DNA from 2 places in the Bordetella genomosp. 5 genome. Region 1 is predicted to be linked to the other one. Evidence: predicted binding sites of a transcription regulator. Region 1 holds the regulator's gene; the other holds the start of a gene.
The links. The regulator NrdR, encoded in region 1, represses ribonucleotide reductase genes. The targets are predictions, from matches to a motif close to CACNANATNTNGTG.
Positions count from the first base shown of each region.

Region 2: the regulator NrdR is predicted to act here: its motif matches at 2,868-2,881, upstream of CAL25_RS23340 (ribonucleoside triphosphate reductase).

Region 1 covers NZ_NEVP01000001.1:853,972-868,923, reverse strand. Annotated here, with positions in the region: gene CAL25_RS04005 (PrkA family serine protein kinase) at 1-1,454, opposite strand, end outside; gene CAL25_RS03995 (LTA synthase family protein) at 1,988-3,883, opposite strand; gene CAL25_RS03990 (riboflavin synthase) at 3,918-4,568, opposite strand; gene ribD (bifunctional diaminohydroxyphosphoribosylaminopyrimidine deaminase/5-amino-6-(5-phosphoribosylamino)uracil reductase RibD) at 4,636-5,820, opposite strand; gene CAL25_RS03980 (isochorismatase family protein) at 6,035-6,601, shown strand; gene CAL25_RS03975 (GlxA family transcriptional regulator) at 6,601-7,608, shown strand; gene nrdR (transcriptional regulator NrdR) at 7,636-8,115, opposite strand; gene glyA (serine hydroxymethyltransferase) at 8,260-9,507, opposite strand; gene CAL25_RS03960 (YbhB/YbcL family Raf kinase inhibitor-like protein) at 9,764-10,420, opposite strand; gene tyrS (tyrosine--tRNA ligase) at 10,451-11,680, opposite strand; gene CAL25_RS03950 (M23 family metallopeptidase) at 11,987-13,405, shown strand; gene CAL25_RS03945 (anhydro-N-acetylmuramic acid kinase) at 13,417-14,640, shown strand; gene erpA (iron-sulfur cluster insertion protein ErpA) at 14,908-14,952, opposite strand, start outside.
Region 2 covers NZ_NEVP01000017.1:45,667-60,618, reverse strand. Annotated here, with positions in the region: gene CAL25_RS23350 (anaerobic ribonucleoside-triphosphate reductase activating protein) at 1-634, opposite strand, end outside; gene nrdD (anaerobic ribonucleoside-triphosphate reductase) at 600-785, opposite strand; gene CAL25_RS23340 (ribonucleoside triphosphate reductase) at 840-2,831, opposite strand; gene CAL25_RS23335 (response regulator) at 3,016-3,696, opposite strand; gene CAL25_RS23330 (type IV pili methyl-accepting chemotaxis transducer N-terminal domain-containing protein) at 3,705-5,639, opposite strand; gene mobB (molybdopterin-guanine dinucleotide biosynthesis protein B) at 5,682-6,230, opposite strand; gene narI (respiratory nitrate reductase subunit gamma) at 6,304-6,987, opposite strand; gene narJ (nitrate reductase molybdenum cofactor assembly chaperone) at 7,004-7,654, opposite strand; gene narH (nitrate reductase subunit beta) at 7,670-9,232, opposite strand; gene CAL25_RS23305 (nitrate reductase subunit alpha) at 9,229-12,969, opposite strand; gene CAL25_RS23300 (NarK family nitrate/nitrite MFS transporter) at 13,047-14,417, opposite strand; gene CAL25_RS23295 (NnrS family protein) at 14,652-14,952, shown strand, end outside.

The sequences.
Region 1 (14,952 bases):
TGAATCTCCTTGCCGATGAACTCCGCGTAGCGCGGCGCCAGATAGCCCTTGATGAAGTCGAGATAGCGCCGGCGCGTTTCTTCGGGGAAGTCTTCGCGGGCGATGCGCTGCTCGAGCACATACATCAGGTGCACCGGGTTGGCCGCGACCTCGGTCTGGTCGTGGTTGAACACGCTGGACAGGATCTTGTACGCGAAGCGCGTCGACACCCCGTTCATGCCTTCATCGGTGCCGGCGTAATCCTTGTACTCCTGCAGCGCCTTCGCCTTCGGATCGACGTCTTTCAGGCTTTCGCCGTCGTAGACCCGCATCTTGGAATAGACGCTGGAGTTCTCGGGATCCTTGAGCCGGGTGAGCACCGAGAACTGCGACATCATGTCGAGCGTGCCCGGTGCGCAGGGCGAGGCCGAGAGCGAGCTGTGGCGCAGCAGCTTCTCGTAGATCTTCACTTCCTCGGAGGTCTGGAGGCAGTACGGCACCTTGACGATATAGATCCGATCGAGGAAGGCCTCGTTGTGTTTGTTGTTGCGGAAGGTCTGCCATTCCGATTCGTTCGAGTGCGCGAGAATCGCGCCGTTGAACGGGATCGCCGAGAAGCCTTCGGTGCCCTTGAAGTTGCCTTCCTGGGTCGCCGTCAGCAGCGGATGCAGCATCTTGATCGGCGCCTTGAACATCTCGACGAACTCGAGCAGCCCCTGATTGGCCAGGCACAGCCCGCCCGAGTAGCTGTAGGCGTCGGGGTCGTCCTGGGAATAGCGATCGAGCTTGCGGATGTCGACCTTGCCGACCAGAGACGAGATGTCCTGGTTGTTTTCGTCGCCCGGCTCGGTCTTGGCGATCGCGATCTGACGCAGCACCGAGGGGTTGAGCCGCACGACACGGAATTTCGAAAGATCGCCGTCGAATTCCTTGAGCCTCTTGACCGCCCACGGCGACATGATGCCGCTCAGATAGCGTTTGGGAATGCCGTAGTCACGTTCGAGTTCGTCGCCGAAGCGCTCGGGATGGAACAGGCCGAGCGGCGATTCGTTGACCGGCGATCCCTTGAGGGCATAGATGGGATAACGCTCCATCAAGACCTTGAGACGTTCGGCGATGGAGGACTTGCCGCCCCCCACGGGCCCCAACAGATAAAGAATCTGCTTGCGTTCTTCGAGCCCCTGAGCGGCATGCTTGAAGAAGGCGACGATCTGATCGATCACCTCTTCCATGCCGTAGAACTCTTTGAACGCCGGGTAGCGGCGTATCACGCGGTTCGAGAACAATCGCGAGAGTCTCGGATCGTTACGCGTGTCGATGAGTTCGGGTTCGCCTATGGCCGCGAGCATGCGCTCGGCAGGACTGGCATAGACCATGGGATCACGCTTGGCCAGGTCCAGATATTCCTCAAGGGAAAGTTCTGATTCCTGCTCCCGCGCGTACTGGGACTTGAAGCCTTCGAGGATGCTTTGCACGGCCGACCCTCCTACGGGTGCCGTATCCAAATAATCGGATACGGTTGAGTCCATTGTGTGCTTCCTATACCAGCCAAGCTAGTCATTCTTGCGAATGAGCCTCCACCACATTATGTAGTCGTAGCACTTTCGCCACACACAATAGACAGGGATGAAAGACCCCTTCAGAGATTAGGCCCCGTTCATGCGCCACAAGTTCCGGGCTGCGGCGAATTTACCGGCGGAACCCCTGAATAAAGGGGTTGGCAGCGCAACACCACGAGTGCTGACAGCCATGAGTACATACCCTTTATTCATAAGTCCTTCACTCGCGCGAGCCTCCTTTCTCAGCACCGTGTATGCGCGCAAACGGTGTTGCGGATACATGAAACATGAGCGGCGCTCTCGCTGCTTCTCAACTAGCATGCGGCGTTCCCGGTGCACCGCCTTGTACACAAGCCTGCCCGCCAGCCGCGCGCGTTGCCTCGCGCCGTCATGCAAAACGCGCCTGGCGGCGCGTTCGATGTCGTACAGGTTGATGAGAATGCCCTCGCTCAAACGGAGGGGGCTGTGCTCGCGAGCCGATAGCGGCCTTCGCGATAGCACCAGTCCGGCCACAGCGCATGCGCCAGCGCCACACGCGCGAGCGCCGCGTCGAGATCCACCGGCGTGTATTGCTCCGGCGCCGCATAGCGGAATTGAACCGGCGGGCGATTGGGTGTCATGACCAGCAGATCGTCGCCGCGCAGATACCCATAGGTGTTGTCGTACTGCATGATCGCGCGATCGGGCGAACTGCTCGCAAGATCGTGACCAATCATGGGATGCTCGCCCTCCACACCGATGAGCGAGAGCAGCGTGGGCGGCAGATCGATCTGGCTGATGATGCGGTCATCGCGGCGCGGCGCGATGTCGCCACCGAGGATGAGCGCGGGAATATGGAAATGCCGCACCGGCACGAGCGTGGCGCCGAACACGCGCGAATCGTGATCGGCCACCACCAGGAATACGGTGTCGTTCCAATAAGGCGCCTCGCGCGCCTGCTCGAAAAAGCGGCCGAGCGCCCAGTCGGCGTATCGCACGCTGTTGTGTTCGGTGGCCGGATTCCCGTCGACCTCGATGCGGCCGGCAGGGTATTCCCAGGGGGTGTGGTTGGACACCGAAAAGGCCAGCGTGAACGTCGGCTCGTCGGCATCTTCGCGCAGCAGACGATCGAGCTGCGCGAACATGTCTTCGTCGCTCGCACCCCAGGTGCCGCAGAACGCGGGATCGGTGAAATCGGACCGATCCACGATCCGGTCGAAACCGTTGCCGAGGAAGAAGGCCTTCATATTGTCGAAGTGCGATTCACCGCCGTAGATGAATCGCGAGTGATAGCCCTGCCGACCCAGCATCTCGGCGATCGTGAAAAAGCCGCGTTGCGCGCGCGGCAGCTTCAGCACCGCCTGCATCGGCGTGGGCGGGAAGCCGGTCGTCACGGCCTCCAGGCCGCGCACGGAGCGCGTGCCGGTGGCGTAGGCCCGGGTGAAGGCCCAGCCCTGCGCCATCAGCGCGTCGAGCTCCGGCGTGAGCCCCATACCGCCGAGCGCCGCGCTGTATTGCGCGCCCAGGCTCTCTTCGAGAATGATCACCAGCTTCTTGGGACGGCTGGCACGCTGCACGGGGGCCTGGCGATGCAGGCTGGGCAGTTCGGCGTCGGCGGGCGGCCAGGGCAGGCCCGCCTGTTGCATCACCAGCTCGTTGAACGCCGCGCTCGGCATCTTGCCGTACATGCTCGAGCCGCCGCGCTCGTTCTTCATGCTGTAGATCGCATACACCACGTTGTAGAGCGAGTTGAGCGCCAGCGTGTTGACCATGCCGTCGGAGCAATAGGCCACCGACGAAGGATTGATGGGCCGGTGGCCCAGCGTGCCGCGGATCGCCAGGATCACCAGCGCCAGCATCACCACGCTGTAAAGAATCTGTTGCCACCACAGCAGCGCGGGGTCGGCGGTCGGGTTGACGAACAGCACGCAGCCCGCGACGCTGGCCAGCACGAGCACGGCCGTGCCCCCGAGCAGCGCCGTCTTGTAGCCGCGCCACACCATGTTGGACACTTCGCGCGGATGCTTGAGGTATTCGACGAACAGCCGGTTGGGACGCGTGTCGTATTCCTGGATGAACGGCGGCGTCGAGACCTCCAGCAGGGCCAGCAGGATCCAGCAGAGGATGAACCACCCGGCGGTAATGTCGGCCGCCCACTGATACTCACCGAGCCAGGGGCCCAACACGAGCGGCCATGCGGCCAGCACGCCGATCATGTGCGCGTCGATGCGCACGCCACCTCGCAGCAGGGGCCAGAGCCCGCCGGCATCGCGCACACGCGGCCATTGCCATGCCGCCAATGCCAGGCGGCTGAGGGTCAGCAGCACCAGGCTCGCGGCCACGAAGATCAGGGCTTCGCCTCTCATGACTCTTACTCCGTCGCGGGGTCGAGCGAAATCTTCAGAGCCAGGCGGCCACGGCGCCGCCCGAGGCCACGCCGCTGACCGACAGCATGCGCTCCACGTAACGGGCGATCATGTCCACCTCGAGGTTGACCTTGTCGCCGGCCTTCACGTTGCGCAGCGTGGTCACTTCCTGGGTATGCGGGATGATGTTGATGCTGATGTCGCAGCCATCGCTATCGTCGAGCACGCTGTTGACGGTGAGGCTGATGCCGTTGACCACGATCGAGCCTTTGTAGGCAAGGAAGCGGGCCAGCGTCTTGGGCACACGGATCACGAGTTCACGCGACTCGCCCACATCCGAAAACCGCAGCACCTCGCCCAGGCCGTCGACGTGGCCCGACACCAGATGGCCGCCGATCTGGTCGCCGATGCGCAGCGACTTCTCGAGATTGACCTCGCCCACCGCCGCCAGGCCCACCGTGCGGTTCAGGCTCTCGCGCGACACGTCCACCTGGAACTGCGTGCCCTGCAGCGCGACCACGGTCATGCAGGCGCCCTCCACGGCGATCGAATCGCCGATGCTCACGTCCTGCAGGCCCAGGCTCTCCGACTCGATATCGAGGCGCACGCCGGCCGCGTCATCGCCCTGCGCGAGCGGCTCCACCTTGACGATGCGGCCCACTGCCGCCACCAGACCGGTAAACATATCTCTACTCCTTCGGCGCCGAAGCGCCATGTCGCATCGAGCGCAAGCGCGCTCTTTCGTCTTCGTATCAGGGTTGGGCGCCGGCCTGGCCGACGCCGCGCACGCTGGCCAGCAGTTGCTGCCAGTGCGCATCGCTCGTGGCGCGCAGGCGCACGTCGGCGCCCACGCGAGTCATGTCGGTAAATACATAGCGGCGCGCGGCCTCGAGATGCTCGAGCAGCGGCAGGCGGACCATGCCGGCCGCGTCGCCGAGCAGCACCGGCGCCAGATACACCAGCAGCTCGTCGATGCAGCCTGCCGTCAGCAGTGCGCCCGACAGGCCGGCGCCCGCCTCGACGTGCACCTCGTTGAATTCGTTCTGCCCCAGCCAACGCATCATCGCGGCCAGGTCGACCCGCTCGCCGCGCGCGTCGGGCAGCGCGATCACGCGTGCATTGCGGTCGGCGAGCGCCGCCGCGCGGCCGGGCGCGGGGGCCGCCGTGAAAATCAGCACCTCGGTGCCGTCGAAGAGCCTGGCCTGCGGCGAGATCGACAGGGTGGCGTCGACCACGGCCTTGCGCGGCGGGCGGGCGGTCTCGACCGCGCGCACGTTGAGCAGCGGATCGTCTTTCGTGACGGTGCCCATGCCGGTCAGGACCAGATCGGCGCGGGCCCGCCAGTGATGTCCGTCGGCCCGGGCTGCGTCGCCCGTGATCCATTGCGAAATGCCGTTGTGCAGCGCGCTGCGGCCGTCCAGCGAGGCGGCCATCTTCATCCAGGCCCACGGCGTGCCGCGGCTCATGCGCGCAACGAAGCCGGCGTTGAGTTCGAGCGCCTCTGCCTCGCCCACCCCCGTGCAGACCTCGATGCCGGCGGCGCGCAGCCGCGCGTAGCCTGCGCCGTTGACGCGCGGATTCGGATCGCCCATGGCGACCACCACGCGAGCCGGCGCCGCGGCCACCAGCGCGTCGACGCAGGGCGGCGTGCGGCCATGGTGCGAGCAGGGTTCGAGGGTGACGTAGACGGTGGCGCCCGCGACGGTCTCGCCGGCGGCCGCCGCCGCACGCAAGGCCATCACCTCGGCATGCGGACCGCCCGGGGGCTGGGTGGCGCCTTCGCCGATCACCCGCCCGTCTCGCACGATCACGCAGCCCACCCGGGGGTTGGGCGACGTGGTGTAGAGCACGGCGCGCGCCAGCGCGAGCGCGTGGCGCATATAGGTCGAATCTTGCGGCCGGGAGACGTCCACGTCGGGGTTCGTTGCGATGATCATGTCCCCCGGATTGTATGCCGGTGCGCAGCCGGAAGCGGCGTCAAGCTGACACCGCCCTGACGGCGCGCTGACGGTGCCGGATCCTGGCTTTCCCGCATGTCTGTTTTGGTCCGCCCCCGGTCCGCCCGGCGCCTGCCCAGACGGCCGCCCGCGGCTCATAATGGCGTCCACATCACCCCGGTTTGCCCGCAAACCCTCTCTCTCCGGACCACTCATGCCCACCACCGCTCTGTTGCTCATCGACATCCAGGAATCGTTCCGCACGCGTCCGTATTGGGACGACACCGAAGTGCCGGCGTTCCTGGCCGCCACGCAGTCGCTCATCGACGCCGCCGAGCGCCACGGCCACGCCATCGTGCAGATCTTCCATGTGCAGAAAGGCGGCGGCACGCCGGGCCCGTTCGACCCCGCCAGCGGGCACGTGCGCACGCTCGACGGCCTGCGGGTACCCGACGCCCCGGTGTTTCACAAAACGGTGCACTCGGCGCTGTACGCTCTCGACGCGCAGGGCACGGCGCTGTCGCAATGGCTGACCGAAGCCGGCATCCAGGAAGTCATCATCACGGGCATCCGCACCGAGCAATGCTGCGAGACCACGGCGCGCCATGCGAGCGACTCGGGCCTCAAGGTGCGCTACGCCCTCGACGCGACGCTGACGTTTCCCATGACCGCGCGCGACGGCCGGGTCTATTCGGCCGCGGCGCTGCGCGACCACACGGCGCTCGTGCTCGAAGGGCGCTTCGCCGCCGTCGTGTCGGCCGCCGAGGCCGGGAGCCGTTGATGCCGAGCTCCGTGCCGGTGGTCTTCATCGTGCTCGAGGGCATCGTTCTGCTCGACCTCGCCGGGCCGGCGGAGGCGCTGCGCGTCGCCAACAAGCTCGTGCCCGGCAGCTTCGAGGTGCACTACTGCGCCCCCACGCCCGAGCTCGGCACCGGCCTGCCGGGGCTCAACCTGTCGGGGCTGCAGCCCTTGCCGCAAAGCCTGCCCGCCAATGCCCTGGTGGTCCTGAGCGGCGTGGTCGACCGCGCCTACGATCTGGAGGCGCCGGCCACGCGGGCCGTGCTCGACTGGCTGCGCGTGCGCATGCCGGCGGATGGATTCGAACTCGTCACCGTATGCGCGGGCGCGCTGGTCGCCGCGGCCGCCGGACTGCTGCGCGATCGCGCCTGCACCACGCATCACAGCTGCGTGGCGAGCCTGAGCGCGATGGAACCCAGCGCCCGCGTGCTCGAAAACCGCATCTTCGTACAGGACGGCCCGATCTGGACCAGCGCCGGCATCACCGCCGGCATCGACCTCGCGCTGCATCTGGTCGCGCGCGTGACGGATCCGCGCGTGGCGAGCGCTGTGGCGCGCGACATGGTGGTTTATCTGCGCCGCGCGGGCGACGACCCCGCGATCTCGCCGTGGCTGGATCACCGCAATCACCTGCATCCCGGCGTACATCGCGTGCAGGATGCCGTGCTGCGCAATCCGGCCGCCGACTGGACCGCGACGACGCTGGCGCGGCAGGCTCATACCAGCGCGCGCCACCTGGCGCGGCTCTTCGCCGAGCACGCGGGCTGCACGCCCATGGACTATCTTTATCGGGTCAGGCTGGCGCTGGCGCGCACGCTGCTGAGCCAGACGCGGCACGGCATGGAGCGGGTGGCGCAACAGGCGGGATTCAGTTCGGCCCACCACCTGCGCCGCGTGTGGCGCCGCTATGAGTCGGCGCCGCCGGGCGCGCTGCGCACCGAGGCCCTGGCCGACGCGGCGGACCCGGCGATGCCGCCCTTGCGGCACTGAGCGCTCAGTTGTTGCGGCGCTGCGCGCTCAGTCCTTGCGGAGCTTGTTCGGCGGCCGCGGGCCCTGCATCTCGCGAATGGCCTCGACGAATTCGCCGATGTCTTCGAAGCTCTTGTAGACCGACGCGAATCGCACGTAGGCGACCTTGTCGAGCCGCTTGAGCTCGTTCATGACCAGCTCGCCGATCTTCTCGCTCGGGATCTCGCGGACCCCGCTGGCGAGCAGGGTTTCTTCGATGCGGGTGACGGCGCCGTCGAGCTCTTCGGTGCTGACCGGACGCTTGCGCAGCGCCAGCGAGAGGCTGCCGCGCAGCTTGCGCGCATCGTATTCGGTGCGGTTGCCGTCGCGCTTGACCACGGAAGGCATGGCCAGTTCGACGCGTTCGTAGGTGGTGAAGCGCTTGTCACAGGACAGGCAGCGGCGCCGGCGACGTATGGTGTCGCCCTCTTCCGATACGCGGCTGTCGACCACCTGCGTATCGGCGTTGCCGCAGAAAGGACACTTCATCAGCTCTCCCCCGTACCTGTGTTCCGCATATTGTAATAAAGCAGCGCCCCGGCCACCCGGAAAAAAATGGATGAGGCAAATGAACAGGCCCCGGCATGCCGGGGCCTGTCTGTCATGGGGAGCCAGGCCCGCCCATGCCGGTGCTTACTTGCTGTAGACGGGCAGACGCGCGGTCAGCTCGTTGACGCGCGCGCGCACGGCGGCGATGTTGGCCTCGTCGCGCGGGTTGTCCAGCACGTCGGCGATCAGGTTGGCCGTGGCTTCCGCCTCGGCTTCCTTGAAGCCACGGGTGGTCATGGCCGGCGTGCCCAGGCGGATGCCGCTGGTCACGAAAGGCTTTTCCGGATCGTTCGGGATGGCGTTCTTGTTGACCGTGATGTGGGCTTCGCCCAGCACCGCTTCGGCTTCCTTGCCGGTGATGCCCTTGGGACGCAGGTCGACCAGCATCACGTGGCTTTCGGTCTTGCCCGACACGATGCGCAGACCCCGCTTGACCAGCGTGTCGGCCAGCACCTTGGCGTTCTTCACGACCTGAGCGGCGTAGTCCTTGAACTCGGGCGACAGCGCTTCCTTGAAGGCCACGGCCTTGCCGGCGATGACGTGCATCAGCGGACCGCCCTGGATACCCGGGAAGATGGCCGAATTGACGGCCTTCTCGAACTCGGCCTTCATCATGATGACGCCGCCACGCGGGCCGCGCAGCGACTTGTGCGTGGTCGAGGTGACGAAGTCGGCGTGCGGGACCGGGTTGGGATATTGGCCACCGGCGACCAGACCGGCGTAGTGCGCGATGTCGACCATGAACAGCGCGCCGTTTTCACGGGCGATGCGGCCCATGCGTTCGAAGTCGATGTGCAGGGCGTAGGCCGAGGCACCCGCCACGATCAGCTTGGGCTTGTGTTCCTTGGCCAGCTGCTCGACCTGCGCGTAGTTCAGCACTTCGTTTTCGTCGAGGCCGTAGGGCAGGAAGTTGTAGAGCTTGCCCGAGGCATTGACCGATGCGCCATGCGTGAGGTGGCCCCCCTCGGCCAGGCTCATGCCCAGCACGGTGTCGCCCGGCTTCAGGACGGCCATGTACACGCCCTGGTTGGCCTGCGAGCCGGAGTTGGGCTGCACGTTGGCGGCCTCGGCACCGAAGAGTTCCTTCAGGCGATCGATCGCGAGCTGCTCGACGACGTCCACGTACTCGCAACCACCGTAGTAGCGCTTGCCCGGATAACCTTCGGCGTACTTGTTGGTGAGCTGCGTACCCTGGGCCTGCATCACGGCCGGGCTGGCGTAGTTTTCCGAGGCGATCAGCTCGATGTGCTGCTCCTGGCGGACGTCTTCTTTCTGAATCGCGGCCCAGAGGTCGGGATCCACCTTGTCGAGGGTGAGCTTGCGGTCAAACATGGGAGGTTCCTGGAACGGTGAAGAATGCGGGGGTTAAGCAATGAGCGTTAGTGTACCCCGCGCCGACCGGGTATACCCGTGCCGCGCCACCCGTGTGTGGTCAAGATCGCGGTATATGTAACCAACGCGCCGTCATCTGCGCGCGAAGAGAAGTTTTTTCATGACAGCATGAGAGCGCCTCATGCTGAGCCCCCAAAAAGCCGCGCCGTGCGGCGGCCGGGAGGCGCGGGGCGCGCTCGGCGCCCCGCCGAAACGATCACGACGCCGTGGTGGCGCCGATCTGGCGCGGGGCCAGCTCGGGGTTCAGCGTGTAGGTGCCGGTGAGATGCGCCTGCGCCAGCACATGGCCCTGAATCGCCTTGAGCGCGTCGGCGCCCGTGAACGAACCCTGCAGCTTGAGCGACGGGACATCCAGCGCGTACAGCGTGAACACGTAGCGATGGACGATCTCGTCGTTCCAGGGCGGGCACGGGCCGTCGTAGCCGAAATACTCGCCGCTCATGTCGTGGTCGGCCGCGAACCAGCCGGTGTAGTCGTTCAGGCCCTGGCGGGCGTCGAGCGGCGCCAGCGGGCCGCCCTTGCCGCGCGGCGAAATGCCGCTCGAGAACGCGCCCTCATCGATCTCGCGCATCTCCGGCGAAAGATCGATCAGCACCCAATGGAAGAAGTCGGCGCGCGGCAGGGTGGCCGGCACGGTGCGGCCTTCCTGATTCACGTCGTCCGGCTTGGTCGGCACATCGGGATCGTGGCAGATCAGCGCGAACGACTGCGTGCCCTGCGGCACATCGTCCCAGGAAAACTGCGGGTTGTAGTTGTCGGCCAGAGCGACGTGCGATTGCGCATCGATCTTGCCGAAGGCGTAGCGCTCGGGAATCGACTCGTTATCGGAGAAAGACAAGCTCGCAAGTTTCATGGCGTACTCCTGGAGAAATGCGAAGAATTCCTACCCTGCCAAGGTAACACGCGCGAACTTGCGTTTGCCCACCTGCACGACATAGGTGCCGGCGGCCAATTGCAACGATTTGTCTTCGACGCGATCGCCGTTCACGCGCACGCCGCCCTGCTCGACATTGCGCTGGGCTTCGGAGCTCGACGCCACCAGACCGGCCTCGCGCAGCACGCGCAGAATGCCCATCGGCGCGCCGGCCACGTTGACCTCGGGAATGTCGTCGGGGATCGCGCCGTCACGGAAGCGCGCTTCGAACGACGCCAGCGCGCCCTCGGCCGCCGCGGCGGAATGGAAGCGGGTGATGATTTCCTGGGCCAGTGCCACCTTGGCGTCGCGCGGATTGCGGCCGCCGTCGATCTCGGCCTTGAGCGCGGCGATGTCTTCGAGCGAGCGGAACGACAGCAGCTCGAAGTAGCGCCACATCAGCGTGTCGGAGATCGACATCAGCTTGCCGAACATCGAATCGGGCGACTCGGAGATGCCGATGTAGTTGCCCTTGGACTTGGACATCTTCTCGACGCCGTCGGTGCCCACCAGCAGCGGCATGGTCAGGATGCACTGCGGCTCCTGGCCGTATTCCTTTTGCAGCTCGCGTCCGACCAGCAGGTTGAACTTCTGGTCGGTGCCGCCGAGCTCGAGGTCGGACTTGAGCGCCACCGAGTCGTAGCCCTGCAGCAGCGGGTACAGGAACTCGTGCACCGCGATCGACACGCCACCCTTGAAGCGCTTGGTGAAGTCTTCACGCTCCATCATGCGCGCCACGGTGTAGCGCGAGGCCAGCTGGATCATGCCGCGCGCACCGAGCGGGTCGCACCATTCGGAGTTGTAGCGGATCTCGGTGCGGGCCGGATCCAGCACCATGCTGGCCTGCGCGTAGTAGGTCTTGGCATTGTGCTCGATCTGCTCGCGCGTGAGCGGCGGACGGGTGGTGTTGCGGCCGCTCGGATCGCCGATGGTCGAGGTGAAATCGCCGATCAGGAAGATCACCTCGTGACCGAGATCCTGGAGCTGGCGCATCTTGTTGAGCACGACGGTGTGGCCGAGATGGATGTCGGGCGCCGTCGGGTCCAGGCCCAGCTTGATGCGCAGCGGCACCCCGGTCGCGCGGCTGCGGGCGAGCTTCTTGGCAAACTCGGATTCGACCAGGAGCTCGTCGCAACCACGGCGCGCAATGCGCAGATCGGCTTCGACTTCGGGAGTGATGGGGGCTTCGGGGTGCGACATGATGGTTCCAGCCGGTTGTGCCGGGTCGGCGCGCGGCACAAAAGGTGTAAAAAGTGAGGAAATTAGTCGAAAATTCTAGCTGAATCGGCTAGGATACTGCCCTAATCATACGCAACTGTCATGTTCGTGGCCGTTGTCGCCTGGATCGGCAGGGTGGCCCCCATCCCGTCGATCATCTGTCACCTATTGCCGTTTGTACCAAGATGCGCCGCGCGGCGTATTCCTGCCTCCGGCCCGCAGGCCGTCAGGGGGAGGCCGCGTGCAACCGTAACTTGCACTCGACGCCACCTCAAGGTCTGAATCACGATGAATCGTGGCCCCAACAGCCTGGTGAGCAGCTTCCGACGTAAAGTTGCCACCCTGTTCGCCTCTCGCGCTGAACCTTCCTCCCGCGGCGCCGCCCTTGTGCGACGCACCCTCGTCGTCTCGGCATTGGGCCTGTTTGCTGGCGCCGCCGCGCTCGGCATGGTGCAGCAGCCCGATCACGCCAGCCTGCCGCCGATGCGCCTGATCAACAGCGAACTGCCGCTCGAATCGAGCCAGGTCCAGATCAGCGAAACCCCGGCCGTCGACGCCCCCTACATCAGCGAAACCCGCATCCGCTCCGGCGACACCCTCGCCGCCGTGCTGCAGCGTCTCGAGATCAGCGAAAACGGTCTGCAGGCCTTCCTCACGCACGACGCCAGCGCGCGCAGCATCTACAAGCTGTACCCGGGCCGTGCCGTGCAGGCCGCCACCGATACCGACGGCAAGCTGGTGTGGCTGCGCTACATCCACACCCCCGGCAACGAAACCGGCGGCCAGGTCTACACCAAGATGCTGCAGGTCGAGCCGGCCGGCACGGGCTTCAAGGCCGAAGAGCTCACCGAAAACACCGAACTCCAGACCCGCGTGGCCGTGGGCACGATCCGCTCGTCGCTGTTCGGCGCCACCGACGCCGCCGGCATCCCGGATTCGATCACGCTGCAGATGGCCGACATCCTGAGCGCCAAGATCGACTTCCTGCGCGATCTGCGCCAGGGCGACCAGTTCCGCGTGGTCTACGAAACGCGTTCGCATGATGGCCGCTACGCCGGCGCGGGCCGCCTGCTGGCGGTCGAGTTCATCAACGGCGGCAAGACCTACAGCGCCGTCTGGTTCAGCGCCGACAACAAGTCGGGCTCCTACTACGACTTCGACGGCACCAGCCTGCGCGGCGCGTTCCTGCGCACCGCCCTCAAGTTCACCCGGATCAGCTCGACCTTCGGCATGCGCATGCATCCGATCCATCGCACCTGGACCGGCCACAAGGGCGTCGACTACGCCGCCCCGACCGGCACGCCGATCCACAGCACGGCCGATGGCACCGTCGATTTCGCCGGCTGGCAGAACGGCTACGGCAACGTCGTGATCGTGAAGCACCACGGCAAGTTCTCCACGCTCTACGCGCACCAGAGCCGCATCGCGCCGGGCCTGAAGAAGGGCGACAAGATCGCCCAGGGCGAACTGGTCGGCTACGTGGGCTCGACGGGCTGGGCCACCGGTCCGCACCTGCACTACGAATTCCGCGTCGACAACCAGCCGATCGATCCGCTGTCGGTCGATTTGCCGGTGGCGCGCACGCTGGAGCCTTCCGAGGCCCGCGCCTTCGCCAAGGCCGTGGAGCCCTACAAGCAGCAGATCCAGCTGCTGACCCAGCTCCAGACCACGCTTCCCGAAGCGACCACCAGCGTGGCCGCCCGCTGAGCCGTACGCTCATGAGCAAACATACCAACGGCCCGCGCAGCAAACTGCCGGGCCGTTTTTTCATCGGCCTGATGTCCGGCACCAGCATGGATGGTGTCGACGGCGTGCTGCTGCGGCTCGATCCAGCGGGCGCGGGTGAGGCGCCGGGCGTTGCCACGCGGGGCGTCTCTGCGCCGAGTGTCGCCACGCCGGGCGTCGCCACGCCGGGCCTCTGTACGCCGGTGATGCTGGCGACCGCGAGCGCGCCGCTGGGCGATGCATTGCGCAGCGCCCTGATGGCGCTCAACACCAGCGGACCCGACGAGCTGGCTCAGGCCAGCCTGGCCGCCAACGAACTGGCGCGCGTCTATGCGCAGGTCTGCCACGATCTGCTGCTGTCGGCCGCGCTGGCACCGGCCGACGTGACGGCGATCGGCGCGCATGGCCAGACCGTGCGGCACCGGCCCGAGCTGGGCTACACCATCCAGCTCAACGCCCCCGCCCTGCTCGCGGAGCTCAGCGGTATCGACGTGGTGGCCGATTTCCGCAGCCGCGACGTGGCCGCGGGCGGCCAGGGCGCGCCGCTGGTGCCGCCGTTTCATGCGGCGATGTTCGGTGGCGCGCAGCCGCGCGCGGTGCTCAATCTCGGCGGCATTGCCAACGTCACGTTGCTCGAACCGGGGCGCGCCCCGCGCGGCTTCGACACGGGCCCCGCCAACGTGCTGCTCGACGCCTGGTGTCTGCAGCACACCGGCCTGCCCTACGACGCCGACGGCCGCTGGGCCGCGCTCGGCCGGGTGTCCGAACCGCTGCTCGCGCACCTCATCGACAGCGAACCCTGGTTCGCGTTGCCCGCCCCCAAATCCACCGGCCGCGATCTGTTCGGCCTGCGCTGGATCGAAACCCGGCTCGCCAGTTATCGCGGCACGCCGCTGCGCCCCGAAGACGTTCAGGCCACGCTGCAGCGACTGACGGCGCGCACGGTCGCCGACGCCATCGCCGTGCAGGGCGTGGCGGTGCAGGACGTGCTCGTGTGTGGTGGTGGCGCGCGCAATGGCGGGCTGATGCAGGAGCTGGCCTCGGTGCTGCGCCTGCCCGTGGCGGCCACCGACACGGCGGGCGTGCCGGCACAGTGGGTCGAGGCCATGGCGTTTGCCTGGCTGGCGCGCATGCACGTGGACCGGCTGCCCGCCGCCGTGCCCGAAGTGACCGGCGCTCGCGCCGCGCGCGTGCTGGGCGCGCTCTATCCGCGCTGAGCCGCGCGCACGGCCGCGCAAGGCACGCGGCCACGCACTTGCTCTCGTACTTCTCACGACTCGCACACGCACAAGCACACGCATACGCACACGCAGCCGCACACGCAGCCGTATACGCACGCGCAATCGTTGCGCACGCAACCAAATCGCCGGCACTCAGGCACGCAGGACGAACCGGCGCGCCCTCCTCCGATCAGACTGCAGTATTTCCATGCGGGCATGAAAAAGGCCTCCCGAGGGAGGCCTTTTTGCTGGGGCGATGCGTGCTCAGACCGAGAACGACGAACCGCAGCCGCAGGTGGTGGTGGCGTT
Region 2 (14,952 bases), on a different contig from region 1:
GCGACACGGGCCGATGCTGGGCATCGTGGCGCGCGTTCTGGACGGCGAACCGGCGCACGCCACGCTGCGAAAGCGAGGCAGCCAGGGCCAGCAGCCGGGTTTCGGGCAGCCAGTCCGGATGCCAGGTGATGCGGCATTCGAATGCCGTGTCGAAAGCGAGGAGCCGGTCCAGGCAGTCCCGCGCGGGCCGGGCGGAGCCGCGCCGGCCGGTGATGCTGTCGTATCCGGCGTCGTCGGCCTTGATGTCGAACCCGACCCAGTCGAGCCGCGGCAGCAGTTCGGCGAAACGGCGCGGGTAGATGCCTGCCGTGTGCAGCCCCAGGCGAAAGCCCAGCGCGCGGGTCTCGCCCGCCAGCTCGCCCAGGCGGGGCTCGGAGAGCGGCTCGCCGCCGCTGAACACCACCCCGTCGAGCAGGCCGCGCCGCGTGCCCAGAAAGGCCCTCACGTCGTCCCACGCATAGGGGGCGGCGCGCTGTTGCAGCTCGGCGTTGTGGCAGTAGTGGCAGCGCCAGGGGCAGCCGGAAATGAAGACGACGGCCGCGAGCGTGCCGGGCCAGTCGACCGTGGAGAAGCGCGTGAGCCCGCCCACGGCGGGCGGATCAGCCGCGCTGTTCGGTGAAGAAGCGGCGCTCATTGAACTCGCCTTGCTTGCCGGTGTTGAACGACGTGACGGGACGGTGATAGCCCATGACGCGGGTCCAGACTTCGCAGCGCACGCGCTGGCTGTCGTCGAGCACGGGCGCATTGCCGGTGCCGGCCGGGATGAGGGTGGTGAGGGTCTGCATGTCATGACTCCTTGCGGATGAAGGCGGGCGGCCTGCCCGCGCGGGGGGGGGCGCTCAGGCGGCGCAGCACGCCGATTGGCGGGCCAGCAATTCGCCGTCGCACTTGGGGCAGAACTCGTGATGGCCCGGCAGATAGCCGTGCACCGGGCAGATCGAGAAGGTCGGCGTGACGGTGATGTAGGGCAGGCGGAAGTTGGTGAGCGCCCGCCGCACCAGCTCGCGGCAGGCGTCGGCGGAAGACACGGCTTCGTTCATGTAGAGGTGCAGCACCGTGCCGCCGGTGTACTTGCCTTGCAGCTCTTCCTGCAACGCCAGCGCTTCGAACGGATCGTCGGTATGCCCGACCGGAAGCTGGCTGGAGTTGGTGTAGTAGGGCTGCGCGGGCGTGCCGGCCTGCAGGATGGCCGGATAGCGCTTGCGGTCTTCGCGTGCGAAACGGTAGGTCGTGCCTTCGGCGGGCGTGGCCTCGAGGTTGTATAAATGCCCCGTCTCTTCCTGGAACTCGGTCATGCGCAGGCGCACGTGGTCGAGCAGCCGTACTGCGAGGGCGTGACCCGCGGGCGTGGTGAGGTCGTCGGCGTCGCTCGTGAAGTTGCGCACCATTTCGTTGATGCCGTTCATGCCGAGGGTGCTGAAGTGATTGCGCAGCGTGCCGAGATAGCGGCGGGTATAGGGATACAAGCCCTGATCGATGTAGCGCTGCACGACTTTGCGCTTGGTCTCGAGCACGTCGCGGCCCAGCATCATCAGGTGGTCGAGACGCGCCAGCAGGGCGGGTTCGTCGCCACGATGCAGATAGCCGAGCCGCGCGCAGTTGATGGTGACCACACCGACCGAGCCGGTCTGCTCGGCCGAGCCGAACAGGCCGTTGCCGCGCTTGAGCAGCTCGCGCAGATCGAGCTGCAGACGGCAGCACATCGAGCGCACCATGTGCGGCTCGAGATCCGAGTTCAAGAAATTCTGGAAGTACGGCAGACCGTAGCGCGCGGTCATTTCGAACAGCAGCGTGGTGTTGGGATGGTCCCAGTCGAAATCCGGCGTGATGTTGTAGGTCGGGATCGGGAAGGTGAATACGCGGCCCTTGGCGTCGCCCTGCATCATGACCTCGATGTAGGCGCGATTGATCATGTCCATCTCGGCCTGCAGATCGCCGTAGGCGAACGGCATCTCCTCGCCGCCCACGTACGGAATCTGCTCGCGCAGGTCGGCCGGGCAGGTCCAGTCGAAGGTCAGGTTGGTGAAGGGCGTCTGGGTGCCCCAGCGGCTCGGGACGTTGAGGTTGTAGATGAGCTCCTGCATGCACTGGCGCACCGCCTCATAGCTCATCGCATCGCGTCGCACGAACGGGGCCATGTAGGTATCGAAGGAGCTGAATGCCTGCGCGCCGGCCCATTCGTTCTGCAGGGTGCCCAGGAAATTCACAATCTGCCCGATCGCGGCCGACATATGGCGTGCGGGGCGTGACTCGACCTTGCCCGGTATGCCGTTGAAGCCCTCGACCAGCAGCTGACGCAGCGACCAGCCGGCGCAATAGCCGCTCAGCATGTCGAGGTCGTGAATGTGCAGATCGCCGTCGCGATGCGCCTGGCCGGCTTCCGGGGCATACACGCTCGAGAGCCAGTAGTTGGCCGTGACCTTGCCCGCGACATTGAGGATCAGACCGCCCAGGCTGTAGCCCTGGTTGGCATTGGCGTTGACGCGCCAGTCGCGCTGATCGAGATATTCCTCCATCGCGCTCTCGACATCGACCAGCGTGTGCCGCAGCGAACGCAGCCTGGCGTGTTGCTCGCGATACACGATGTAGGCGCGCGCCGTGCGCCAGTGACCCGCGCGCACGAGTGCTTCTTCGACGTGATTCTGGATGGTTTCGACATCGGGCAGCGGCGTGTCCGCCAGCCGGGCCACCACGTGCCCGGCCAGTCGCTGCGCGGTGTCCTGATCGAACTCATCGGTGCTGCGGCCGGCGGCGGCAATGGCGGCGGCGATCTTGCCGGGTTCGAACGCGGCATTGCGGCCATCGCGCTTGCGGATATGCTCGATCTTCATTGCGCCACCAGATGTAGTTGGTTCGAAGAACTCTATCACTACATATGGTGATCAAGACCCCTGCCGACGCGCCGTTGCACGCGCCAGGTTGACCTGCATCAAAGGGCGTCGATACGGTCATCGCGAACGCGGCAGGCCGTTGTGCTGGTCCGCCGGTGCGCCGGTCCGCCGGTGCGCCGCCGCGTCAGCCCTCGCCGTTCAGCCCGTGCTCCACGGCATACACCGCGACCTGCACGCGGCTGGTGAGGTTGAGCTTCTTGAGCACGTTCTGCACGTGGATCTTGACGGTGCTTTCGCTCACATCGAGTTCGCGAGCGATGGTCTTGTTGCTGTCGCCCCGAGCCAGGTACTGGATGATCTGCATCTCGCGAGCGGTGAGGCGATGCCGGCCCACGGGCGCGGCGGCCGTGCCGGCCGGTGCATGAGCGCCGGCGGCGCTCGCCTGTACGCGGAACTGATCGACGAGCTTGCCGGTCATGCTCGGCGCGATGACCGATTCGCCGGCCGCCGCACGCCGGATCGCGGTGGTGAGCGCCTCCGCGTCGATGTTTTTCACGAGAAAGCCGCGAGCGCCGTCGCGCAAGGCCTGGGCCAGCTCTTCGCCTTCTTCCGACACCGTGAGAATGATCACCGCACAGGTGGGCAGATCCTGAGCCAGCAACTGCAGGGTTTCGAGACCCGACAGGCCGGGCAGATTCAGGTCGAGCAGAATGACATCGGGCTGCAGCTCCTTGGCGCGCTTGAGGCCTTCGACGCCATCGCCGGCCTCGGCCACCACCACGAAATCGGGCTGGCGCTGCAGCAGCAGGCGCACGCCGGAGCGGAACAGGGTGTGGTCGTCGACGAGGAGAATGCGGATCGGCATAAACGGGATCAGAGGGGAGCGCGCTCGCTGCCGGGCAGCGTCACGGTGATGCGGGTGCCCTGGCCGGGCCGGGAGTCGAGTTTTATCACGGCGTTCATGCGCGCCGAGCGCTCATGCATGATGTGCAGCCCGATGTGCGCGTCGCCGCGGCCGGCCACGTCGCCGGTGTCGAAGCCGATGCCGTCGTCCGCGATCTCGAGCGTGAAGTCGCGATCGTTTACCACGGTAACCGACACGCGGCTCGCCTCGGCGTGTTTGCGCACGTTCGACAGGGCCTCCTGCAGGATGAACAGAATCTGCAGCTGCGAATCGGGTGAGAGCGGCGCGCTGCGTGCCGGGCCGATGTCGAGCGTCGTCTCGATGCCTGTCTGGCGGCGAAAGCGCGCCACGGTGTCCTTGATCGCCGCCTGCAGGTCGCCACCCGTGAGGCGCGTGCGAAAGTTGCTGAGCAACTCGCGCACGTCTTTGTAGCTTTCGTCCAGACCGGTGTGCAGCAGTGGCAGGATCTCGTCCACTTCGGCGGTGTCGCCGCGCCGCACGGCGTCGTCGAGCATCTGCAACTGCAGATTCATGAAGTTCAGGCCCTGGGCCAGGCTGTCATGCAGGCCCTGCGCCATGAGCCCGCGCTCCTGTACCACGGCGAGCTGGCTGGCCTGCGCGCCAAGCCGCCGGTTTTCCAGTGCGACGCCGAGATGCTGCCCGAGCGTTTCGAGCAAGCGGCGCTCCGAGTCGGCCAACGTGCGTGGCGTGTCGAAGTGCAGCGAGTAAGAGCCGAACACGGTGGCGCCCGCTTCGATGCGAAAGACGGCCACGCTGGCAAAGCCCGCCTGCCGGCAGTCGGGGCCGCTGGCGGGCGGCGCGTAGCGGAAGTCGTGTACGACGCTGGCCTGAGGCATCAGGGTGGCCTGGCCGCAATGGCAGTCGTCCACGGGCATGCAGTGTTCTGCCGCGGCGAGGTCGGCGCCCAGTCCGATGGCGTGCATCAGATTGACCTGACCGTTGTCGGGGTCCAGGCTGCGCACGCTGGCGCCGGTCGCGCCGACCTGCTGCATCACGCGCCGCAGAAAGCCGTCGCACAGGGTCTCGACATCATTGGGCTGGTTCAGGAATGCCGCCACGTCGTAGAGCGTGCTGATGTCGCGATGCTGCGCGGCGAGTTGGCGCGTCTTCTCGTCGACGCGCTTCTCGAGATCGCTGTAGAGGTCTTGAATCTCGCCCGCCATGCGGTTGAAGCCGTGCGCCACGACGCCGAATTCATCGTTGGTTTCGATCGGCAGCCGCACGCTGAAGTCGCGCGACGCCATGCGCCGCAGGCCACTGTGCAGGCGCAGCAGCGGCGAGATGATCCACAGGTAGAGCAGGTAGACCATCGCCAGCGTGCCGGCGATGCTGATGGCGGCGAGCACCCCCTGCGACAGGCGCAGCAGGGTGGTCTTGCGTGCGTTGTCCTGTTCGATCATGCGCACGAGCGTATCGGCCTTGCTCACGAAGCCCTGCAGCGTGGCGAGATAGGGGTCGGCTTCGCGCGCACGGATCGCCTCGAACGCGGCCGGCCGCATGACGTCGTGCCAATAGTGCTCCACGTCGGCCCAATGGCGGCGGATGTCCGGATCGTTGGGGATGAAGATGGGCCGCGCCGGGTTGCCCCGGGCCAGCAGCGCAATGGTCTGGTCCATCAGCTCGACCCGGGCCGCCGGGTCGGCGGGCCGACCGTCCTGCGTGTGCACCAGCTCCAGGCCCACGCGGTTGGCGTGCATGCGCAGGCTGCCGGTGTCGTTGATTGCGGCCCCCGCGCCTTCGAGCTGCCACGACAGCCACAGCGTCCATCCCACCATCGCCAGCACGACCACGAGCGCGATGAGCGAGCTGGCCACGATGCGCGTGGAAAGGCGATGACGCGGCAAGGGCAGGGCGCGCGGTTCGGACTTGGAAAGCGGATTCATGAATATGCCGTCCCGCCCCGCGGGATGCGGAGCGCACGGGACTCAGGCAGGGCTCAGGCTTTCCAGTGTAGTCGCTGCGGCGCTGCGATCGTGACGCAACAGACCCAGCGAGGCGCAGACGAAGAGCGCGATGCGCGCCGGATCGCTCAACGGCAGCACGGGCAGGGTGGTGGGCAGCATGGTGTCGCTCGCCACGGCGATGAAGCCGGCGTCGTGCGGGTAGAGCGGCGGCAGGCCCAGCGCCGGCCGATGCACCTCGATGCGCGGAATGTCGGCGTTCTTGAAGCCCTCGACCAGCACCAGATCGACCGGCGCCAGCCGCGCCAGCTGGTCTTCCAGGGCGGGCTCGCCCTGGCCGCGCAGTTCATGCACCAGCGCGATGCGATAGGGCGAGGCGACCATCACCTCCTCGGCCCCCGCCGCGCGAAAGCGTGCGCTGTCCTTGCCGGCGGGCTCGATGGGGAAGTCGTGGTGGCTGTGCTTGATCACACTGGTGCGTATACCCCAGCCCTGCAGAAGCGGCAGCATGGCCTCGATCAAGGTGGTCTTGCCGCTGCCGGAGCGGCCGGCAATGCCCAGTACGTGTTGCATGGATGACTCCGAAATTCGGATGAAGGAAGCCGTGCGCAGGTCGCGGCGCGCTGGCCGCGCCTGCGCCAGGCCATCAGCGCGGCCGCACCAGCTGCCACGCGCGGCCCAGGTAAGTCACGGAAGCGAAGCCGCTCCAGACATGCACCAGGCGGGTGAACGGGAAGATCACGAACAGCGACAGGCCCATGAAGAGGTGCGCCTTGAACAGGAAGGGCGCCTCGGCCACGTGGCTGGCGGCGTCGCCGCGGAACGTGACGATGTGCTGGGCCCAGGTCATCAGGCTCACCATCATTTCGCCGTCCATGTGGCCCGCCGACACCACGATGGTCGACAGACCCAGGAGCAGCGTGACGAGCAGCCAGGCCAGCAGCAGCTTGTCGCCGAAGCGCGTGGTGCGTGCGATGCGAGGGTGCGTCAGGCGACGATGAATGAGGATCAGCAGGCCCGCCAGACACAGGACGCCCATGATGCCGCCGGCCACCATGGCCACGCCCTGCTTGAAGCTGTGGCTCACGCCCAGAAAGTCCCATACGGCCACCGGCGTCAGCAGGCCCACGAGGTGACCGAAGAAGAGCCCGAGGATGCCGACGTGGAACAGGATGCTGCCGAGCCGCAGCTGGCCGCGCTGCAGCATCTGCGAGCTGTCGCTCTTCCAGGTGTACTGCTCGCGCTCGAAGCGCACCAGGCTGCCCAGCAGGAACACGGTGAGGGCGATGTAGGGGTAGATGCCGAAAAGGAATTGGTTCAGGTTGCTCATTGCGTGCTCCCGTGCGTCAGCGGCGCGCCGCGCCGCGCGGATGGAACTGGATTGGGTGGACGCCGCCGCCCATGGCGTGCTGGCGCAGCAGCGGCTCGATGCCGTCGGGACCGGCGCCGAAGGTTTCCATGGCCTCGTCCATGTCGCGCACGGGCGGTTCGGTCTGCTCGCGCGGCGTGACGGTGGCGCGCTCGCGCAGCACCCCGAACACGACGGCGTAGGCGCTGCCGTCGCGCGCCAGCCGCGCGCCGATCGCGGCGAGCACATGGATGGCATCGTCGAGCAGCGACTGCGCCAGCGCGGGCTCGATCACGCCGAGAAACTCGAGAAACAGCGGCACGTGGTCGGGCAGCTCGGCCGCGGCCGGCTCATAGCCGTGCTGCTGGTAGGTTTGCAGCAGGTCGACCATGGCCTGGCCACGGTCGCGGCTTTCGCCGTGCACATGTTCGAACAGGTGCAGCGAATGCGAGCGATTGCGGTCGAACGTGGCGACGTAGTTTTCCTGCAGCTCGATCAGGCTGGCGCTGGCCAGGTAGTCGGTCAGCGGTGTCAGCATGTCGGCGGCCAGCGGCTCACCGGCGAGCGCGGCGGGAAACTCGGGCAGCGCGTCCAGCAAGTCCTGCTCGGGATAGCACAGCAGGGCGGAGAGAATGCGATAAAGGCTCATGATGCGGCTCCGGGATCAGGCAGTGGCTTTCTTGCGGGACTTGGGCATCTCGATGAAGATCTCGCTGCCCTGCGGCTTGCGCCCGAACAGCGTGCCCTCGGAGGTGCCGCCCGAGCAGCCGTTGCCGAACGTGAAGCCGCAGCTGCCCTTTTCGTTGAAGCTGTCTTCGGCCAGTTCCTTGTGGCTGGACGGCACGACGAAGCGATCCTCGTAATTGGCCAGCGCGAGGATGCGGTACATGTCCTGCACCAGCGCGTCGGTTAGGCCCACCTGTTCGAGCAACGCGGTGTCCTTGCGGCCGAACACGGTTTCCGAGCGCTTGTAGGCACGCATGGCGAGCATGCGTTCGAGCGCCTGGACGACGGGCTCTTCCTTGCCTGCGGTGAGCAGGTTGGCCAGGTAGCGAACCGGAATGCGCAGGCTCGACACATCGGGAATCATCGCGCTCTCGCCGAGCGTGCGCACCGGCATCTGGCCCGATTCGGCCGCGGTCTGGATCGGCGACAGCGGCGGGATGTACCAGACCATCGGCAGGGTGCGGTACTCGGGGTGCAGCGGGAACGCGACACGCCATTCCATCGCCATCTTGTAGACCGGCGAGTTGCGCGCGGCCTCCAGCCACGACTCGGGGATGCCCTGCTCACGCGCGGCGGCGATCACGTCGGGCGAGTTCGGGTCGAGAAAAATGTCGAGCTGCGACTGGTAGAGATCCTGTACATCCTCGACGGCCGCGGCCTGTTCGATGCGGTCGGCGTCGTACAGCATCACGCCCAGATAACGGATGCGGCCCACGCAGGTCTCCGAGCACACGGTGGGTTGGCCCGCCTCGATGCGCGGATAGCAGAACGTGCATTTCTCGGCCTTGCCGGTCTGCCAGTTGTAATAGATCTTCTTGTAGGGGCAGCCCGAGACGCACATGCGCCAGCCCCGGCACTTGTCCTGATCCACGAGCACGATCCCGTCTTCCTCGCGCTTGTAGACCGAGCCCGATGGGCAACTGGCCACACAGGCGGGGTTGAGACAGTGCTCGCACAGACGAGGCAGGTACATCATGAAGGTGTTCTCGAAGGTCGAGTACATCTCCTTCTGCACGCCATCGAAGAGCTGGTCGCGGCTGCGCGCGCTGAACTCGCCGCCGAGGTCGTCTTCCCAGTTGGGGCCCCACTCGATCTTGTCCATCTTCTTGCCGGTCAGGACGGAGACGGGGCGCGCGGTGGGCGGCGTCTGCGACAGCGGCGCGTTTTTCAGGTGCTCGTAGTCGTAGGTGAACGGCTCGTAGTAGTCGTCGATCTGCGGCAGGTTGGGGTTGGCGAAAATGTTGGCCAGGATGCGCAGCTTGCCACCCTGACGCGGTTCGAGCTTGCCGGCTTTGGTGCGCTTCCAGCCGCCCTGCCACTTCTCCTGGTTTTCCCATTCGCGCGGGTAGCCCACGCCGGGCTTGGTCTCGACGTTGTTGAACCAGGCGTACTCGACGCCGTCGCGGCTGGTCCAGACGTTCTTGCAGGTGACCGAGCAGGTGTGGCAACCGATGCATTTGTCGAGATTCAGCACCATGCCGATTTGTGCGCGTACTTTCATGATTGCTTCTCTTCCAGGGATTCGGTGGGCAGCGGGCCTTCGAGCCAGTCGACCTTGTTCATCTTGCGCAGGACCACGAACTCGTCGCGGTTGCTGCCCACGGTGCCGTAGTAGTTGAAGCCGTAAGCGAGCTGGGCATAGCCGCCGATCATGTGCGTGGGCTTGAGCACCGTGCGCGTGACGGAGTTGTGAATGCCGCCGCGCTTGCCGCTAACTTCCGCGCCCGGCACGTTCACGATCTTTTCCTGGGCGTGGTACATCAGGCACATGCCCACCGGCACGCGCTGGCTGACGACGACGCGCGCGGTCAGGGTGCCGTTGACGTTGAAGACTTCGACCCAATCGTTGTCGACCAGGCCGGCTTCGCGGGCTTCGGCCTCGGACACCCATACGTGGGGGCCGCCGCGGCTCAGCGTGAGCATGCGCAGGTTGTCGGAGTAGGTGCTGTGGATGCCCCATTTCTGGTGCGGCGTGATCCAGTTCAGCACCAGCTCTTTCTGCCCATTCGGATGGCGGCCGAGCATCGGCGCCACCGACTTGGTGTCGATCGCGGGCTTGTAGACGCAGAAGCCTTCCCCGAAATCCAGCATCCAGCGATGGTCTTGATAGAACTGCTGGCGGCCGGTCAGCGTGCGCCACGGGATGAGCTCGTGCACGTTGGTATAGCCGGCGTTGTAGCTGACCTCTTCGCTCTCCAGCCCCGACCAGGTGGGCGCGGAGATGATCTTGCGCGGCTGCGCCTGCACATCGCGGAAGCGGATCTTGTCGTGCTCGCGGCCCACGGCCAGATGCGTGTGGTCGCGCCCGGTGATCTTGCCCAGCGCGTCCCAGGCCTTGACCGACACATGGCCATTGGTCTCGGGTGCGAAGGTGAGAATCATCTCGGCGCAGTCGATCGCGGTGTTCAGCCGCGGCCGGCCCTGGCTCACGCCGGCTTCGGCGACGTTGCCGTTGATGCCGCCGAGCTCGTGCACCTCGTGTTCGGTGTTCCAGTTGATGCCCTTGCCGCCATTGCCGAGCTTGTCGAGCAGCGGCCCCACCGACGTGAACTTGCGGTAGATGTCGCGGTAGTCGCGTTCGACGATGGTCATGGACGGCGCGGTCTTGCCGGGCAGCAGATCGCACTCGCCCTGTTTCCAGTCGCGCGGCTCGAAGGCCTGGCCCAGTTCACCCGGGGTGTCGTGCATCAGCGGGGTCAGCACCAGGTCGCGGCGGGTGCCGAGATAGGGGCCGCCGATGTCGCTGAAGCGTTTGGCCAGCAGCTTGTAGATCTCCCAATCCGTCTTGCTCTCCCACAGCGGCTGTACTGCTTCGCTCAAGGGATGAATGAACGGATGCATGTCGGAGGTGTTGAGGTCGTCCTTCTCGTACCAGGTCGCGGTGGGCAGCACGATATCGCCGTAAAGGCAGGTGGTGCTCATGCGGAAGTCGAGCACGGTCAGTAGGTCGAGCTTGCCTTCGGCCGCGTCTTCGCGATAGTTGACCTCGGCCGGGCGGATGGCGTCGGTCTCGTCGCCCAGCACCGCGCTTTGCGTGCCCAGCAGATACTTGAGGAAGTACTCGTGGCCTTTGCCGCTGGAACCGAGAATGTTGGAGCGCCACACGAACATGTTGCGCGGGAAGTTGGCCGGATCGTCGGGGTCTTCGCACGACATGCGCAGCGCGCCCGATTTGAGCTGTTCGACGGCGTGTGCGATGGGGTCGCGGCCTTCGGCCTCGGCCTGCGCCACCACATCCAGCGGATTGGTGCGCAGTTGCGGTGCCGAGGGCAGCCAGCCCATGCGTTCGGCACGGGCGTTCAGGTCGATCATGCTGAGGCCGTCGTAGCGCTCGCGCTGCGCCGTGGGGCCGAGCACCTCACCGACGCTGACCTTCTCGTGGCGCCACTGGCTCGTGTGCGCGTAGAAGAACGAGGTGCCGTTCATCTGCCGCGGCGGCCGCGACCAGTCGGCGCCGAAGGCGAGCGGCGCCCAGCCGAATTGCGGGCGCAGCTTCTCCTGGCCCACATAGTGCGCCCAACCGCCGCCGCTCTTGCCGATGCAGCCGCACATCATCAGCATGTTGATGATGCCGCGATAGGTCATGTCCATGTGATACCAGTGATTCAGGCCGGCGCCGATGATGACCATCGACTTGCCTTCGGTATCGTGGGCGTTCTGGGCAAACTCGCGCGCCACCTGGATCACCTGCGCACGGGGCACCGAGGTGTGCTTTTCCTGCCAGGCGGGCGTGTAGGGCACGTCGTCGTCGTAGCTGGTGGCGACATTGCCGCCGCCCAGGCCGCGATCGACACCGTAGTTGGCCATCTGCAGATCGTGCACGGTGGCGACGCGGGCGAGGCTGCCGTCGGCCAGGCGCAGATGACGCACCGGCACGTTGCGGACCAGCATTTCGTCGTGCTCCGCGCCGAAGTAGGGGAAGCCCACGCCCACGACTTCGTCGGCCTGTTCGAGCAGGCTCAGCTCGGGTTCGATCTCGCGGCCGCTGCCGCCGTCGCGGGATTCGAGGTTCCAGCGGCCCACGCGGGCGCCGTCGTCCGCGCCCGCTTCGCCCCAGCGAAAACCGATGCTGCCATTGGGCGCGGCCAGCGTGCCGGTGCTGGCGTCGAACACGAGGGTTTTCCAGTCGGGGTTGTTCTGTCCGCCGAGCGTGTCGTCGAGTTGCGAGGCGCGCAGGAAGTGATCGGGCAGGTAGCGCTCGCCGTCATGACGCAGCAGCACCAGCATCGGCATGTCGGTGTAGCGCCGCACGTAATCGCGGAAGTAGGGCGAAGGCTTTTCGAGGTGGAATTCCTTCAGGATCACGTGGCCCATGGCCATCGCCATCGCGGCGTCCGTGCCCTGGCGCGGTGCCAGCCAGATGTCGCCGAACTTCACCATCTCGCCGAAGTCGCTCGAGACGGCCACGGTCTTGGTGCCCTTGTAGCGAACCTCGGTGTAGAAGTGCGCGTCGGGCGTGCGCGTCTGCGGCACGTTCGAGCCCCACACCATCAGGTAGGTCGAGTTGTACCAGTCGGCCGATTCCGGCACGTCGGTCTGTTCGCCCCAGATCTGCGGGCTGGCGGGCGGCAGGTCGCAATACCAGTCGTAGAAGCTCAGACAGGTACCGCCCAACAGGCTCAGGTAGCGGGCGCCGGCGGCGTAGCTCACCATGGACATGGCCGGGATCGGCGAGAAGCCGATCAGGCGGTCGGGGCCGAACTTCTTGATGGTGTAGGCGTTGGCCGCGGCGATGATCTCGCTGGCGGTGTCCCAGTCGGCGCGCACGAAGCCGCCCAACCCGCGCACCGACTTGTAGCGACGCGCCCGCTCGGGATCCTGGCTGATCCATTCCCAGGCGTCGATGGGGTCGCGGGTCTTGCGTGCCTCGCGCCACATCTCCATGAGGCGGCCGCGGATCATCGGATACTTCACGCGCTGGGCGGAATAGACGTACCAGCTGTACGAGGCCCCGCGCGGGCAGCCGCGCGGCTCGTGGTTGGGCAGATCCGGACGGGTGCGGGGGTAATCGGTCTGCTGCGTTTCCCAGGTGATCAGGCCGTTCTTTACGTAGACCTTCCAGGAACACGAGCCCGTGCAGTTCACGCCGTGCGTGGAGCGCACGATCTTGTCATGCTGCCAGCGGGCGCGATAGGCGTTCTCCCAGCGGCGATCTTCCGCCACCGTGGCGCCATGGCCTTCGGAGAACGTGGACTGGGTCTTGGACAAAAACTTAAGACGGTCGAGGAAGTGACTCATCGTGCATCTCCAAAGGCGCCGGCACTGCGGCGCGTACTGCGATTCGTGGGGTGGGCGGAGTGGCTCATGGCTCGGCCTCAGCAGGGCATGGCCGCGCGGCGGCGCGCGTAGTTCCACCAGGTGACCAGCAGGCAGCTCACGTAAAAGCCGATGAAGCAATACAGGGCGGCGTGCACGCTGCCGGTGAGCTCCAGCGAGGTGCCGAAGCTGCGCGGGATGAAGAAGCCGCCGTAGGCACCGATCGCACCGGCGAAGCCAAGCACCGCGGCCGATTCGGTGGCGGCTTCGGCGGCGGCGCGCTTTTCGGCCTCCTGGCCCTTGCCGGCGGCGGCCTGCGCGCGCTCGGTCTGGAAGATCACCGGAATCATGCGGAAGATCGAGCCGCAGCCCAGGCCGCTCAGCGCGAACAGCACCACGAAGCTGGCGAGAAAGCCGGCAAAGGTGTCGTCGGCGGGGCCGTTGGGAATGAACTGCAGCAACACGCCCACCGTGACGATCATCGCCGCGAAGGTGGCGAGCGTGACGCGCGCGCCGCCCACCTTGTCGGCCACCCAGCCACCGAGCGTGCGTGTCAGCGAGCCGACCAGCGGACCGAGAAACGCATAGGTCATCGGGTCGACCTGCGGAAACAGGCCCTTGGTGAGCAGCGCGAAGCCCGCCGAGAAGCCGATGAAGGAGCCGAAGGCGCCGACATACAGCCAGCACACCAGCCAGTTGTGCTTGCGGCGAAAGATCACGGCCTGATCGGCGAACGAGGCGCGCGCGCTGGCGATGTCGTTCATGCCGAACCACGCGGCCAGCGACGTGGCCACGATCGGGAACACCCAGATGAAGCCGGCGTTCTGCAGCCAGAGCGGTTGCGCGTCGGCGGTGACCTGCGGCGAGCCCGAGCCCATCAGGCTGAAGGTGATCACGACCGGCACCACGAACTGCACCAGGGACACGCCGAGATTGCCGATGCCGGCGTTCAGTCCCGTGGCCAGGCCCTTGCGCGACTTCGGGAAGAAGAAGCTGATGTTGGCCATGCTGGAGCTGAAGTTGGCACCGCCCAGGCCGCACAGCAGCGCCAGGATGAGCAGCGTGGGAAACGAGGTGGTCGGGTCACGCAGCGCGAAGCCCATGCCCAGCGCGGGAATCAGCAGCGACGCGGTGGAGAGTGCCGTCCACTTGCGGCCGCCGAAGATCGGGACCAGGAACGAGTAGAAGATCCGCAGCGTGGCGCCCGAGAGCGCGGGCACGGCGGTGAGCCAGAACATCTGGTTCTCCGACAGCCGGAACCCGGCGCGGTCGAGGTTGACCACGACCACGCTCCACAGCATCCAGATGCTGAATGCGAGCACCAGCGCGGGGATCGAAATCCACAGGTTGCGGTTGGCCACGCGCGCGCCGGTCTGCTTCCAGAAGCCTGGGTTTTCGGGTTCCCAGTGATGTAGCACTTGAGTCGACATGATGTTCCGTAAAGGGAAGGATCTTGTCGCCAGACTAGGGATCGCGCGCCTGGGGGGCCATCCGCTGCCAGGGCAAAACCCATCGGCTGAAGTGACTAGTCACCGGCTTCTTTGCGGCGGGTTTGCGCAAGATCAAGCTTCCGGCCGGTCTGTCGATGGGCCGAGGAACATGTACTTAGAATGAATATTCATTCCTTCCCCCTTCAGCTCAGGCGCCGCAACGCGGTGAAGCGCATGCAAGTTCTTCTTCCGATACGTGAAGCCACCCCGCCCGGCGCGCCGTCCAGGCCGAGCTGGCGCGCTTTTACCGAAATGGGTTTTCGGCCGCTATACCTGCTGGGCTGCGCGTGGGCCCTGGTGTCGGTGTTGCTCTGGATTCATGCGCCCGGACTGCTGCGCGGCGATCTGGGTGGGGTCTTCTGGCATGGCCACGAAATGCTGTGGGCCTTCGTGGGCACGATCGCCGTGGGCTTTCTGCTGACGGCGGGCGGCAACTGGACGGGCCACAACCCGTTGCGCGGCAATGCGCTCGCCG